Regions from separate parts of the Parabacteroides sp. CH2-D42-20 genome, predicted to be linked through region 3. Evidence: riboswitches for the same ligand, from Rfam matches in the RefSeq annotation. Region 3 holds a riboswitch; each other region holds the start of a gene.
The links. A riboswitch is a leader RNA that binds a small molecule or an ion and turns the genes downstream of it on or off. The one in region 3 is predicted to bind cobalamin.

Region 1: linked by a shared signal. The riboswitch ahead of D7V92_RS04735 (ABC transporter substrate-binding protein) and the one ahead of D7V92_RS00400 (TonB-dependent siderophore receptor) in region 3 are both predicted to bind cobalamin.
Region 2: linked by a shared signal. The riboswitch ahead of D7V92_RS01995 (porin family protein) and the one ahead of D7V92_RS00400 (TonB-dependent siderophore receptor) in region 3 are both predicted to bind cobalamin.

The regions. Positions count from the first base shown of each region.
Region 1 covers NZ_RAYG01000005.1:128,610-133,336, reverse strand. The annotation lists gene D7V92_RS04750 (formate--tetrahydrofolate ligase) at 1-308, opposite strand, end outside; gene D7V92_RS04745 (hypothetical protein) at 702-1,097, shown strand; gene D7V92_RS22415 (hypothetical protein) at 1,073-1,213, shown strand; gene D7V92_RS04740 (precorrin-2 C(20)-methyltransferase) at 1,262-1,966, opposite strand; cobalamin riboswitch at 2,033-2,232, shown strand; gene D7V92_RS04735 (ABC transporter substrate-binding protein) at 2,295-3,458, shown strand; gene D7V92_RS04730 (iron ABC transporter permease) at 3,468-4,505, shown strand; gene D7V92_RS04725 (ABC transporter ATP-binding protein) at 4,507-4,727, shown strand, end outside.
Region 2 covers NZ_RAYG01000002.1:90,440-95,166, reverse strand. The annotation lists gene scpA (methylmalonyl-CoA mutase) at 1-1,619, shown strand, start outside; gene coaW (type II pantothenate kinase) at 1,749-2,603, shown strand; cobalamin riboswitch at 2,623-2,826, shown strand; gene D7V92_RS01995 (porin family protein) at 3,118-3,726, shown strand; gene priA (primosomal protein N') at 3,814-4,727, shown strand, end outside.
Region 3 covers NZ_RAYG01000001.1:109,613-114,339, forward strand. The annotation lists gene D7V92_RS00395 (DUF5074 domain-containing protein) at 1-451, opposite strand, end outside; gene D7V92_RS00400 (TonB-dependent siderophore receptor) at 472-2,475, opposite strand; cobalamin riboswitch at 2,513-2,718, opposite strand; gene D7V92_RS00405 (hypothetical protein) at 2,805-3,344, opposite strand; gene D7V92_RS00410 (hypothetical protein) at 3,344-3,613, opposite strand; gene D7V92_RS00415 (HAD family phosphatase) at 3,860-4,477, shown strand.

The sequences.
Region 1 (4,727 bases), on a different contig from region 3:
ATGCCGAAACACGGGCCAAGAGACGGCTCACGTAAAGCGACCACCGCTTTCTTCCCTATTTTATTCAGCCCTAAAGCCAGACCGATCGAAACCGTAGTCTTTCCGATTCCCGCTTTAGTGGGAGTGATAGCGGTCACTAAAATTAAATTATGCTGGTCCATTTGCTTTTTATCGATCAAATGGATAGGAACCTTGGCAATATACCTGCCATAATTTTGTACTTCCTCACGAGGGATACCTAACGTTGTCGCAACTTCCTTAATTTTACGCAAGTCTGTTTCTCTTGCTATCTCAATGTCCGATTTCATGTGCTTTATGTAAGTTTATATAGTTTGAACAAAGTAAATCTAATTTATTATAATAACAAAATGATACGGAACAAGGTTTTCCCCCTTTATGGAATAATAAGATTGTGTTATTTTGATATTTTTGTGCGAAGATGGCGATGATCTTGCTTTTTGTGATAGCTGTTAGGCTTGAAATTGAACTTTTTGTAAAGTGAACTTTGCAAAAATCATACGTTTTGCTTGTCGCACTCTTAAAGAATTATAAAATAGTCTTTAAAATTATCCATCTATGATAATTTGATTAATTTTATGGTGTCACAACGATAAAAAGAAAGCTAAAATGGTTTGAGTGTGATAAATTGAAATAGATAAGAGATTAATAACATTAGCAATATAATATGTAAATTTAAGGTTATGTCAACAGTAAGATTTAGTCAGGTTACATTTGCTACTAAATCGTGGGTAGCAGAAGCATGGGAAAAGATGGTAGTGGAATTGTTTAGCGGCCGTGTCGTAGCGGAAGTCAAACAATTGGATGAAGTATGTGAATCAAAGTGGGAAGTAGAATTGAAGAAGCTTCAAAACGAGGTTCATTCTTTATGTCATCATGCGATCCATCAATTGCTCCCGATAGCCGGCTCTTATCAACAGGCATTACTGGATGACGTTGCCCAAGCCTATACGGTATACGCTCCGGAAGAAGCAGAGTCTATCTTCAACCGGGGAAACCAAGCGATCGAGGATATCAAGGACATGTATCGGGTATTCGCTACAACGCTTGTAAAATGCGTGAGGCGAACCGTAAAGTAAGCGAGTTGGAAGATATGCACGCAAAAGCGATCATGTATCATAATTCAGTGAAACCTTATATGGATACACTTCGTTTCCATATCGATCAGCTTAAGCATATATTGCATGTAGCGTAATAAGATGGGCTGTCCGGGTTTGGTTACTCTCCGGGCAGCCTTCTTCTTTTAGCGAGGTTGGATAATCAGTAGGGAGAAATAGGGGAAATCCTTGGAATGTATAGTGGTGATATCAGTAGTATAATATTCTTTTCCTGTTCCAACATTCTCGAAATAATGAAAAACCGCCTTATCCGCATACTGCCGGATACAAGTATGAATAGCCTCTTGGCAACCCGGTAATTTCATGATGACGATGATCATTCCATTTTCTATTTTTGCCGAAAGTTCATCGAACGACGCAGTCCCGGGGATTACGTTAATTTGCTCCTCTTGTTTTACGATATGTATCCCGGCCAAGGCACCTGCCGCTATAAATGCCGGAATTCCTGCGATTCGATCGACCGGGATTCCTGCTTCCTCGAATTTATCGTATACATATTGTATAGATGAATAAAAACCAGCGTCTCCCTCGGCGACGATCACGATTTGTTTTCCTTTCAAATATTCAGCTTGGGCATCCAGAAACAATTCGTTATAAGCGTTTAACGCATCTGTCCGTTCCTTACTCATTGGCAAAATAAACGGATGGATCAAGGATTCGTCTACCTCAATAGCTTTCAATATATCCGTCGCCCGAGATATGATTCCATGCTTGCCTTGTGTAGCAGGACAATAGATAATATCAGCCTTTTGTAATGTTTTAAGCCCTTTCAGCGTAATTAATTCCGGATCACCGGGACCTAATGAGACGAAGTGAATAGGATGATTCATGTGTATCTGTTTTTATTTGAAACGCAAAAGTCCTTAAAATTGCGGATGTATACAAATATTCTTACTACTTTTGTCGCTGTAATAGGCTCCGCTTATCTCTTTTTCCGGGAGGCGGATTAAAAGGGAACCGGGTGAGAATCCCGGACAGACCACGCTGCTGTGAACTTCTAAACATTCGGACAATACCTTGGCCACTGGTTTCGTAATCGGGAAGGCGTCCAGAATGGAAGTAAGTCAGAAGACCTGCCGGTTCATAAATAAATGTTGCTGTCCCGTGGAGCAGGACGAGAGTAACTGTCAATGATCAACTGTCAATTAAACAAGGATTATGAATAAGTTTATAGCGGGTGGATGCTTGCTTTTATCGGTATTGACTTTATCATGTACTTCAGGTATCCGTGAAAAAGGAGAAATAGGGAAGACGGCTTCCGTAGAGCAATCCGCATTCTCGCAAGAGCAGGTTAAGCCTTTATACGCCCAAGGATTCAAGCTTACCTATGCGGATCAATATGTCTTGGCTGATATTCAAGATCCTCAAAACGAGGAAAGCACCACGTTTCATTATGCGTTCGTAAAAAGAGGTTCGAAACCCACGGGGATTCCCGTTGATTATACGATGATAGAGCTTCCTATCCGAAGTGTTATCTGTATGACTTCCCTGCAATTATCGAATTTTATTAAATTGGGTGCCTTGGATAAGGTCGTTGGGATTACCAGTACACGGCATTTGTTCAATAAAGAGATGAACGAACGCCTGAAAGAAGGTAAAACCGCAAAGATCGGTATAGAGGGAAATTTCGATAACGAGGTTATCATGAGTATGAATCCTGATTTGATCCTTGTATCGCCATTCAAGCGGGGAGGCTATGAGACGCTGAAAGACGTGGGTATCCCCTTGATTCCCCATTTGGGTTATAAGGAGACTACGCCATTGGGACAAGCTGAATGGATCAAGTTCATAGGCTTGTTGTTAGGGGTAGAGAAAGAGGGCAATGAGCGTTTTGCCGCCATTGAGAAGAGGTATAATGAATTAAAGGAACTTACGGCGGATGGCAAGGTTAAAAAATGTCCGATCGTTTTTAGTGGCGAGTTACGGGGTGGAAACTGGTATGCCGTAGGAGGAAAGAGTTTCTTGGCACAGCTTTTCAAGGATGCCGGCGCTGATTATTTCTTGAAAGACGATGAGCGATCCGGTGGTGTTACATTAGACTTCGAGACGGTCTATAACCAAGCGGACGATGCTGATTTCTGGCGTATCGTGAATAGTTTCCCGGGAACGTTTAGCTATGAGGCATTGAAAGAGCAAGATCCTCGTTATGCGGATTTCCGTGCGTTCCGGGAGAAAGGGATTATCTATTGTAATATGAAGAACACGCCGTTTTATGAGAGTATGCCGACAGAACCGGAGATCGTCCTAGCGGATTTGCTTCATATCTTTCATCCGGATTTATTACCGGATCATGAGCCGGTCTATTATTCTCGACTTAAATAAGGAACGCTGATGAAACATTCAAATACCCTATGGATGCTGGCGATTGTCACGGCTATTTTTGTTCTAATCTTTTTGAATTTGGTGTTGGGGTCAGTCTCTATTCCTCTTCAATCGGTTTGGCATATTATCTGGAATTCAGGAAATGAGCCTATTACATGGCAGAATATTATCTGGAAATCCCGACTACCACAGGCATTGACAGCGTTGGTAGCGGGAGCAGGCTTATCCATCAGCGGCTTACAGATGCAAACCGTTTTCCGTAATCCATTGGCCGGACCTTCGGTCTTAGGTATCAGTTCGGGAGCGAGCATGGGTGTCGCTTTCGTGGTGTTGTTAAGCGGTAGTTTAGGGGGCGTTGCCTTGAGTAAACTTGGTTTTATGGGGGAGATCGCCTTATCGATAGCGGCCGTGATCGGTTCCTTATCCGTGATGGCGCTGATCGTGTATGTTTCCCAAAAGGTAAAAGGAAATGTCACGTTGTTGATTATCGGTGTGATGATCGGTTACGTGGCAAACGCCGTGATCGGTGTACTTAAATTCTTTAGCGTCGAGGAGGATATCCGTGCATACGTGATTTGGGGATTGGGTAGTTTCGCCCGTGTTTCCGGTAATCAGATGACGTTGTTCGTGATTCTTATGACAGTCTTGATCCCTCTCTCGTTCCTGCTTATCAAGACCATGAACTTGATGCTTCTTGGGGATAGCTACGCACGCAATTTGGGACTTAATATCAAGCGGGCCCGTTTGTTGGTTATCACCTCGGCCGGGGTCCTTACGGCGATTGTCACGGCTTATTGCGGACCTATTATCTTCTTGGGGCTAGCCGTTCCGCATTTATGCCGGGCCATATTTCAAACTTCCGACCATCGGATTTTAATGCCTGCGGTCTTATTCGCCGGTGCGGCGTTGGCGTTGATCTGTAATTTGATCGCCCGTATGCCGGGGTTCGAGGGAGCGTTACCTGTCAACTCGGTAACCGCTTTAGTAGGTGCTCCTGTAGTGGCCTCGGTATTATTTAGAAAACGAAAGAATGAATTGAACGAGTAAGATGAAACAAGATACGATTCATATTAACGGACTTTCGATCGGTTACCATTCTAAGAGTAGTACAAAGCTGGTAGCTAAAGGTATACACTCTACGATCTATAGTGGTGAATTAACCTGTTTGCTGGGTGCTAACGGGGTGGGGAAGTCTACTTTATTGCGCACGTTATCGGCTTTCCAACCTAAATTAGATGGGGAAATATTGGTCCTAGGAAAAGATATAGA
Region 2 (4,727 bases), on a different contig from region 3:
GTTTGGAGCAAGGTGCTAAGTTGGAGGAAATGGCCGGTACGATCCAGAACGATATATTGAAAGAGTTCATGGTACGTAATACCTATATCTATCCGCCTGAGTTCTCCATGAAGATTATCGCTGATATCTTCGAGTACACCTCTCAGAAGATGCCGAAGTTCAACTCTATCTCTATCTCCGGTTATCATATGCAGGAGGCTGGTGCTACGGCTGATATCGAGATGGCTTATACGTTGTGTGACGGTATGGAATATCTTCGTGCCGGTATCAACGCCGGTATCGATGTGGATGCGTTCGCTCCCCGTTTGTCATTCTTCTGGGCTATCGGTGTAAATCACTTCATGGAGATCGCCAAGATGCGTGCGGCTCGTATGTTGTGGGCGAAGATCGTGAAGAGCTTCGGCGCTAAGAACCCGAAATCATTGGCATTGCGTACACATAGCCAGACTTCCGGTTGGTCATTGACCGAGCAAGATCCGTTCAATAACGTAGGACGTACTTGTATCGAGGCTATGGCCGCTACATTAGGACATACACAATCTTTGCATACGAACGCATTGGATGAGGCGATCGCTTTGCCGACCGATTTCTCCGCTCGTATCGCTCGTAATACACAGATTTACATTCAGGAAGAGACTAAGATCTGTAAGGAGATCGACCCGTGGGCTGGTTCTTACTATGTAGAGTCTTTGACGAATGAGTTGGTACATAAAGGTTGGGCATTGATCCAAGAGATCGAGAGCATGGGTGGTATGGCGAAAGCCATCGAGACTGGTCTTCCTAAGATGCGTATCGAGGAAGCTGCCGCTCGTACACAGGCTCGTATCGACTCTGGTGTTCAGACCATCGTTGGTGTTAACAAATATCGTTTGCCGAAGGAAGATCCGATCGATATCCTTGAGATCGATAATACAGCCGTACGTAACGAGCAGATCGCCGCTTTGAAGGAGTTGCGTGCTAACCGTGACGAAGCCGCTGTTCAAAAAGCTTTGGCTGATATCACGGAGTGCGTGAAGACGAAGAAGGGCAACTTATTAGAGTTGGCTGTTAAGGCTGCCGGCTTGCGTGCGTCATTGGGAGAGATCTCCGATGCTTGCGAGGTGGTTGTAGGTCGTTATAAAGCAATCATTAGAACTATTTCAGGCGTGTATTCATCAGAAACTAAGAAAGACGCAGACTTCCAGAAAGCTTGCGAGCTTTGCGAGCAATTCGCTAAGAAAGAAGGCCGTCAGCCTCGTATCATGATCGCTAAGATGGGTCAGGACGGACACGACCGTGGCGCTAAGGTTGTCGCTACTGGTTATGCGGACTGTGGTTTCGACGTAGATATGGGACCGTTGTTCCAGACTCCGGCCGAGGCTGCCCGTCAAGCTGTGGAGAACGACGTTCACGTAATGGGCGTTTCTTCTTTGGCCGCTGGTCATAAGACGTTGGTTCCGCAGGTTATCGAGGAGTTGAAGAAACTAGGTCGTGAGGACATCATCGTTATTGCTGGAGGTGTAATCCCGGCTCAAGACTATGATTTCTTGTATAAGGCTGGCGTTGCCGCTATCTTTGGCCCGGGTACTTCCGTATCGAAGGCAGCTTGCCAGATCCTTGAGATCTTGTTAGGCGAATAAATAGAGTTTAGGCCTTACGGTTTTTAAATAAAGAGAGGCTGGACAATTGATTTTGTCCGGCCTTTTTTAGTATTGTATGCGGGTTTATGTACTTTTGTAGCGATTATTCAATTAAAAAGGGAAAGAATCATGGGAATCGTTATAGGTATAGATGTGGGAGGTAGCACGACCAAGATCGTCGGCGTGGAGGATAAGAAGATCAAGAACCCGATGTTCGTGAAAGCTACCGATCCGGTAACCTCTTTATTCGGGGCCTTCGGTAAATATATTTATGATAATAACATCTCGCTCTCGAATATAGAGAAAGTGATCTTGACAGGTGTAGGTAGCGCTTATATCGATCAACCTTTATATGGCTTACCAACCGCGAAGACGGATGAGTTCCTTGCGAATGGGCTAGGGGCGCAATATAATACGGGACTGGACAGTCTATTGGTGGTCAGCATGGGAACGGGTACCTCCTTTGTCAAGGTACAAGGCTCCACGATCGAGCATATCGGGGGATTGGGTATCGGTGGCGGAACAATCCTCGGCTTGTCTAAGCTATTATTGAAAACGCATGACTTTCACCAAATAGCGTCTTTGGCCGAGCACGGTTCCTTGAATGATATCGACTTGCATATCCGGGATATTACGCCGCATCCGCTACCCGGCCTGCCGCTGGACGTGACAGCCTCTATTTTCGGAAAAGCGGACGCGAACGCTAAGGTTGAGGATATCGCTCTCGGTATCGTTCATATGGTCTTGCAGACCATCGGGCAAGGAGCTGTTTTCGCCTCGTTAAATGGCGATATCAAGAATATCGTATTGATCGGTAACCTGACTCGCTTGCCACAATGCCCGGATATTTTCCCCCGTCTGGAGGAGATGTGCGATGTCCATTTCAAGATACCGGAGTATGCCGAGTATCGCACGGCTATCGGGGCGGCTTTATGCTATATCAGGAACCGGGAATATAAGGATATTTTTTGTGGAAAGTGTTAGGCTACATCAAAACTTTATGTATCTTTGCTACATGCTTTGTTCCCTTTCGGCAATCGCCGGATAGGGATTAAAAGGGAATCGGGTGAGAATCCCGGACAGTCCCGCTGCTGTAAGCTTCATAAACGGGTTGAGCAATACTGTTGCCACTGTTCATTCAAGTGAATGGGAAGGCGCTTAAGACCGGAAGTAAGTCAGAAGACCTGCAAGGCGTGTATATTTTCGACGGCTTCGAGGAAAGGCCGGAAGAGAACGCAAGAATCGTATCCGGTTTTTACTATTCTTTATCCAAGGTTTTCTTATCAAGTCGTCTCATGGTTTCGGATAATTATTTTGCCATAATAATTAGGGAAAGAAGCATGAATCTGACCGACGGGATGAGCTCCGTGTGTAAGATGCATGCTTTCTTTGCGTTTAAAGGACTGGGGTATTCCGTGAACACTCTATAGAGAATATTTGTTTATTATTAGAAAAGTGCGTTTATTTGCAACGAGTAATTAACAAAAGAAGTATGAATATGAAGAAAATTGTGGGATTTCTTATGGTTGCCTTGCTAGCGTTGATGGCGCTTCCGGCGAACGCTCAGCTTAAATTCGGTATCAAGGGAGGTGTGAATATATCGTCTGTTCATTTCAACTCGGACGTGTTGAAAGCGGATAACGTAACCGGCTTCCAAGTGGGTCCGATGATCGAGACGACCTTACCGTTGGTGGGTGTCGGGATCGATGCGGCGGTGTTGTATTCGCAAAAGGGTTTGGAAACGACCTCGGCTGGCGGGGTGAAGACTTCGATGAAGACGGATTATATCGATGTTCCGGTCAACTTGAAATGGAAATTCGGCTTACCGATCGTCAAGGCGTATCTGGCAGCCGGTCCGTATATCGGTTTCCGTGTAGGCGGTGATAAGTTTTGGGATATCCCGGGTTCCGTAGCGGATCAGGTGAAGGCGAAGAATTTCAGCGCAGGTCTTAACTTCGGTGCCGGCGTGGAGTTGATCAGCCACTTGCAGGTGGGTTTCAATTATGGTCTGGGACTGACTGATAACTATAGCATTGAGAAGGTGAACCTCTCCGACGGTGCCGGAAAGAACCGTGGATGGTCTATCACGGCAGCGATCTTGTTCTAAATAGGTGAAAATAAAATGAGAGAGGCTGGGCTTTAGAAGTCCGGCCTTTTTTGTTATTTTTGGGCTCGTAATGAAACACCTGTTTGAATGAAATACGCGGACGTCATACTTCCCCTTCCTTTGGAGAATAGCTATACCTATCGGATACCCGAAGATCTGGAGAGAGCCGTGACTCCCGGTTGCCGGGTGATCGTGCATTTCGGGAAGAAACGATATTATACGGCTATCGTCATGGAGGTACACGACCGGGAACCGGTATCCGATTTTGAGACGAAGGAGATCTACGCTTTGCTGGATGCCACGCCGGTGCTCCGCCGTCCGCAACTCCGTTTCTGGAAATGGATATCTTCTTATTATATATGTAAGCTGGGCGATGTGTATAAGGCGGCCTTGCCTTCCGGCTTAAAGTTGGAAAGCGAGACGGCGGTTACTTATAATGAGGATTTCGAGGCCACCGCCCCCTTGCGCCCGAACGAGCAAGCGGTACTGGATGCCTTTAGCGGGGTTTTGAAATTGACGATCTCGGAGTTGGAGAAGAAGACCGGTCTCCGAAATGTTGTCCCGATCGTCTCTTCCTTGATGGTGAAAGGGGCGGTCGAGGTGAGCGAGGAGCTAAAGCGAGGATTCGTTCCCAAGACACAGGCGTTTATCCGTTTGGCCGAGGCTTACCGGGATGAGACGAAATTACAGGCGGTGTTCGAGGATTTGAAACGAGCGAAGAAGCAAGAGCTTTTGCTGGTCAGCTTCTTGGATTTAAGCCATACCTTGAATCCCGCTTTATCGAAGGAGCTTTCCAAGAAAGAGCTATTGGAACGCAGTGGTTATACCTCTGCGGTATTGGAGGGTCTGCTGAAACGGGGTATCTTGGAGAGTTACGAGAAAGAGGTGGGTCGTTTGCAAGTATCCGTCTGCCGCTTGCAAGAGCCGAATCCGCTCAGTCCGGCGCAAGAGAAAGCCTATGGAGAGATCCATGAGGCTTTCAAGACGAAGGAGGTCTGCTT
Region 3 (4,727 bases):
AGTTGTTATTTCCCATATTGCCCGAATTCAAGAAATATAAAGCCATGAAAGAACTATCCTTCACAAAATCAATAACTCTTACGGAAGCATAAACAGAAGACTCACCTTCCGCATTCGCGGCTATAACTAATAAATAGCCTATATTTACGACATCCGTAATAGCATATGAATGTGTTCCAACTTCTACCTCCGCAATTTTCATATCTTTAGCGGTTCCATCAGAGGAACCATAAATCACGTACTTTGTTACATTGTCAACAGAAGACGGAGCTGTCCAATTTAAGGTTCCACTAACTTTTAAAGCTTCCGGATTCTCATCCGTAAAACTGACATTAGTTACAGATACATTTGGTATGTTCAGTGAAGGCTCATTGTCATCATCACAGCTGACAAACGAGAAAGACATCAATGCACACAAGGCAGAGACACAAACTAAATTCTTCTTTTTCATTACTTTACTTTTATAGTTTACTAATAGGATAAACAAATACTTAAACGCCAAGAACGGCCCGGCATGGGATAATACTGAATAACATCATAATTCACGTTCGCAAGATTTAACAATTCACCTTGCAAACGCAAACCGAAATATCGAAAACGAAAATCTCGATTTATAGAAATACTCTGTTCTATATAAGAATCAATCCTGTTCCGATCTATATTTTGCGGCAATGCATAACGATCACCAACCGCAGTCAGTATATAAGAGACATTTACCCATGGATTTTCCAAGGTTACGGAAACCGTGCCAGAATGACGAGGTGTATAAGGAATCTGATCCTTATAATTCTTAGCTTCCGGATCTGTCACATCAACCGCATATTGAAAAGAATAAGTGGAAGCCAAAAGCAAGCTCATTCGTAAGGGCAATCGGAATTGTGTAGATAAATTTACATCTACCCCTTTAATATCCACTTCGCCCATATTCATCATCTTCCAAACATACATGGTAGGTAAAGCCACGATCTTATCTTTCACCGTATTATAATATCCATCCGCCGAAATACTGAAATGCCGCAGCCAATCCCCACAGGAAGAACTCCATGTTACCCCTACATTATATTGGGAAGTTTCTTCCGGTTTCAAATTTGTATTTCCCATACGGAGGTAATACAAGTCCGTAAATGTAGGAACCCGGAATATATCTTTGTAAGAGGCACGTATCCGCAAAGTACTTTCCGAGAATGGCCGCCAAGACAAACTTACAGCCGGGGATAAACGCCTCTTATCATCCGGTTTTTCCCCTTGCTCCACTTTATCAGTGATATATGTTCCCAATAAACTACCGGTAGCCGTGAATCGACTGTTCTTATATTGCACCGCTAGTACTGATTGAGAGGCCATTCGCTTTGGATTAGGGCCGTTCACAAAATTATTGTCCAGCATAGAGCGAGTTAAATCCGTAGTCAACGTCGCCGATACATACTTTATAGGAGTATACAGCAAACCTACAGAGCCATAATACTCATTCTGTGTATTCAAATCGACTTGTTCGCCCGCAGCATATTTATCATTTATATCTAAATAACGAGTAAAAGCATAATTATACTTAGCCATGGCCCGTAGCGTAAATTTCTCATTAAGAACATTCTTATACCCCGATTGCACGAAAAAGTTATTATCCCATAATCGTTCAGAAGTGTTCTTGTTATATAAATTAACAGAACCGGGAAGCCCCCGCTCCGAATCAAAATAGTACGCCTTAAAGGAAAGTTCGCCTCCCCTTCCAAAATCGCCGAATAGATTACCTTCCAAATGGAAAGAATGGATATCGCTATTTCTTCGCTTCTCTCTCGTCTCCAATTCCCCATTAATTAATGTATAGGGATATTGTCCATCCGCACGCACGAAATCACCATGTAAGGATGCGCTCCAACGCTTTCCTAATTTTTGATCATAATGCAGCACGGGATTAAAAAGCCCGAAGGAACCTCCCTTAACCTTAAGATAAGTACGAAACGATTTGTCTTTAAACGTGGGCTTTCCGGTTTGTATATTCAAGGCGCCTGCCGAGGCATACACCCTTGCCGTTTGGAAAATATCATCCGACTGCCCGATCGATAAGGAAACCATCTCCACGTTATCCAACGAGAAACGGCTGATATCGACTTGCCCGCTTTGCGCATCCGTAATCGTCACCCCATCGTAACTGACGGCGGTATGCTTCGCTCCCAAGCTACGTACCGAGACCGTTTTCAATCCTCCGATCCCCCCATAATCCTGTACCGTAACTCCCGAGAAGCGTTTCACAGCCTCGGATAGATCTTGTACTCCCAAGCGATCAATTCCCGCCCGGTCCATAATTTGCAAAGGCGTACCTTCACGGGTGACCGACGGACGTACCTTCTCCACTACTTCCACCCCGGAAAGCTCGTGATAGGCCGTCGTATCGATCTGTTGACCGTAAGCGACACCCAAAGAAAATAACCATACGCTAAAAACGCACAGACATCTTATAAGATATAAATCTCGCATAATAATTCTTAGGTTTACCAACGTCTTCACCCGAAACGTCGCATAACAAGATCATGGCAGGTTTTCTGGCTCGTCCACCCTCTGTCGGCTACCTTCCCACCTATCCGATAGGCAGTGGCAACAAGATTTGCCGGGGCTCCAAGGACTTACAGCTACGGGTACAGCTCCGGACTCGCACCGGATTCCCTTTTACTAGCCACTACCGGAACGGATAGCGGTTACACCTTGATCGGTGGCAAAGATAGGAAATGTTTTCTGTATTCTTGTCGCATTACCTCTTTCAACTTTTTAAAAATCCGATTAAAATGTGGAACATCATTGTCCCTTTCTCATTTCCACTTGAAACAATGTATATCCGTTAAGTTGATTCTCATGATATACTCATCCTCGCCAATATAATCATCCAGCAATCTTTGCGAGAAGCCGCATCCACCGCAAGACCCCGCTTTCTTCAAGACTTCTACAAGCGGATAGAACGTATGCTCGTACTCCCCCGGCCGATAAACTTCCTCCTCACACATAAGCGTTTCTTTTGTATCACATATAATTAGGAATTCACTATTATCTTTGGCGAATCTTCTTGCGCATTCCAATCGTGCGGTAAAACTTACTATTTTGCCGTCCTTACCGATTTCTGCGCACGTGCGGAATAGAACAGGTCTGGTTGTCGGCAGATAGTTTCTCAAGACGATGTCCCACACATCGAAAAAGGCTTTTCCCTTTTCGGCGGGACCGGTACGAATCCAGTTATCGATAAACGTAATGGTCCGCTCGGTTATCCCCGAGTCTTTTTCCATGATATCAATCAAGTTTTGAGCTATCTCAACCTTCTGATTCCCGGATAGCCTGTATCGGAACTTGTCATCCATCAACTCCAAGAAATAACCGAACAAGGCTTACCGGTCGAAGGGTAGGCCAAGTCAAAATTAACACGTATCGTTTGTATCTCATCGATTTCTCCGGGAGCGATGCGGATGTTCTCTATCACATAACAGCCGGCGGCCTCACACATCTTATCCCGCTCTATGTGATGCTGCCCGTGAGTGCCGAAATGTCCTTTCGCACCGATCTTGTCGGCCTGCCTTTCAAGCCATTCGTATGCCGGATGGCTCGTATCTAATTCAATATGTAGATTCATCTTTTTCCGCATTCAGAAGTCTTCTGGAACAAAGTTAATATAAAAAGTGAGATTGAGAAAAACGGATCTCCATCCGTTCGTCTTCTTCTCGGTTTTTAATAACTTTGTACCTTCAATCTGTAAAAATTGGCTCAAACAAGAATATGGCTCTGCAATGACATGAATTGAAAGCATGAAAACTGAATATTAAAAATGTATGGATAGGAGGCGGCAATCCTTTCCGTGTAATTAAAAATATCGAAGATAATGATTAAAAACCTCATTTTTGATTTTGGCAAGGTCCTCGTAAATCACGATTTGCAACCCATGCTTGAACGATATTTCGGGGATGATGAAGTGTCGCTAATCGGTTTTCACAAGATTCTATCAGATCCGGAATTTATAAACATGTGCGACCGTGGAATAATCCCGTTTGATAAAATGATTGACGGAGCGATAAAAAGGTATCCTGAATATAGTGATGCCTTCACATTTTTCAAAGATAATTATCTTGAAGAGATAACAGGAGAGATTGAAGGTATGCGTGTACTTCTAAAAAAGTTAAAGCAATCCGGATTCAAACTATATGGGTTGACGAACTGGAGCGACACAATCTACCGGGTCATGGAGAAATTCGACATATTCCGGTTACTTGACGGTATGGTAATATCATGTGAGGAACACTTCATCAAGCCTGAAAAGGAAATTTATCTTCGCCTTTGTGACAAATATGGCCTTAAACCGTCGGAATGTTTGTTTGCGGATGACAGAATGGTGAATGTGTTGGGTGCAAAGGCGATTGGAATGGAAGCCGTATTGTTTACAACAACCAAAAAGTATATTTTTGAAATAGAGCGAATTTTCGGGATCAAAATTGAACAATAATAGCTACAGCCAGTGATGGTGATCACGCTCAATGGAAAGATTGTACGCTACCAAAAGCAAATAGGCTTACAGGGCTACGAGGGATTGCCCTTCGGAACGTATCTCATCCGGATAAGTGAGAAAACATTCAAGATCCAACTCTCCAAATAACCGCAAGGCGGGTATGCTTCACACACCCGCCTTTTACATTTGCATATCTCCCGTTTTTTTACGAATATTGCATATCGGTAATCAACAAATAAGATAAACA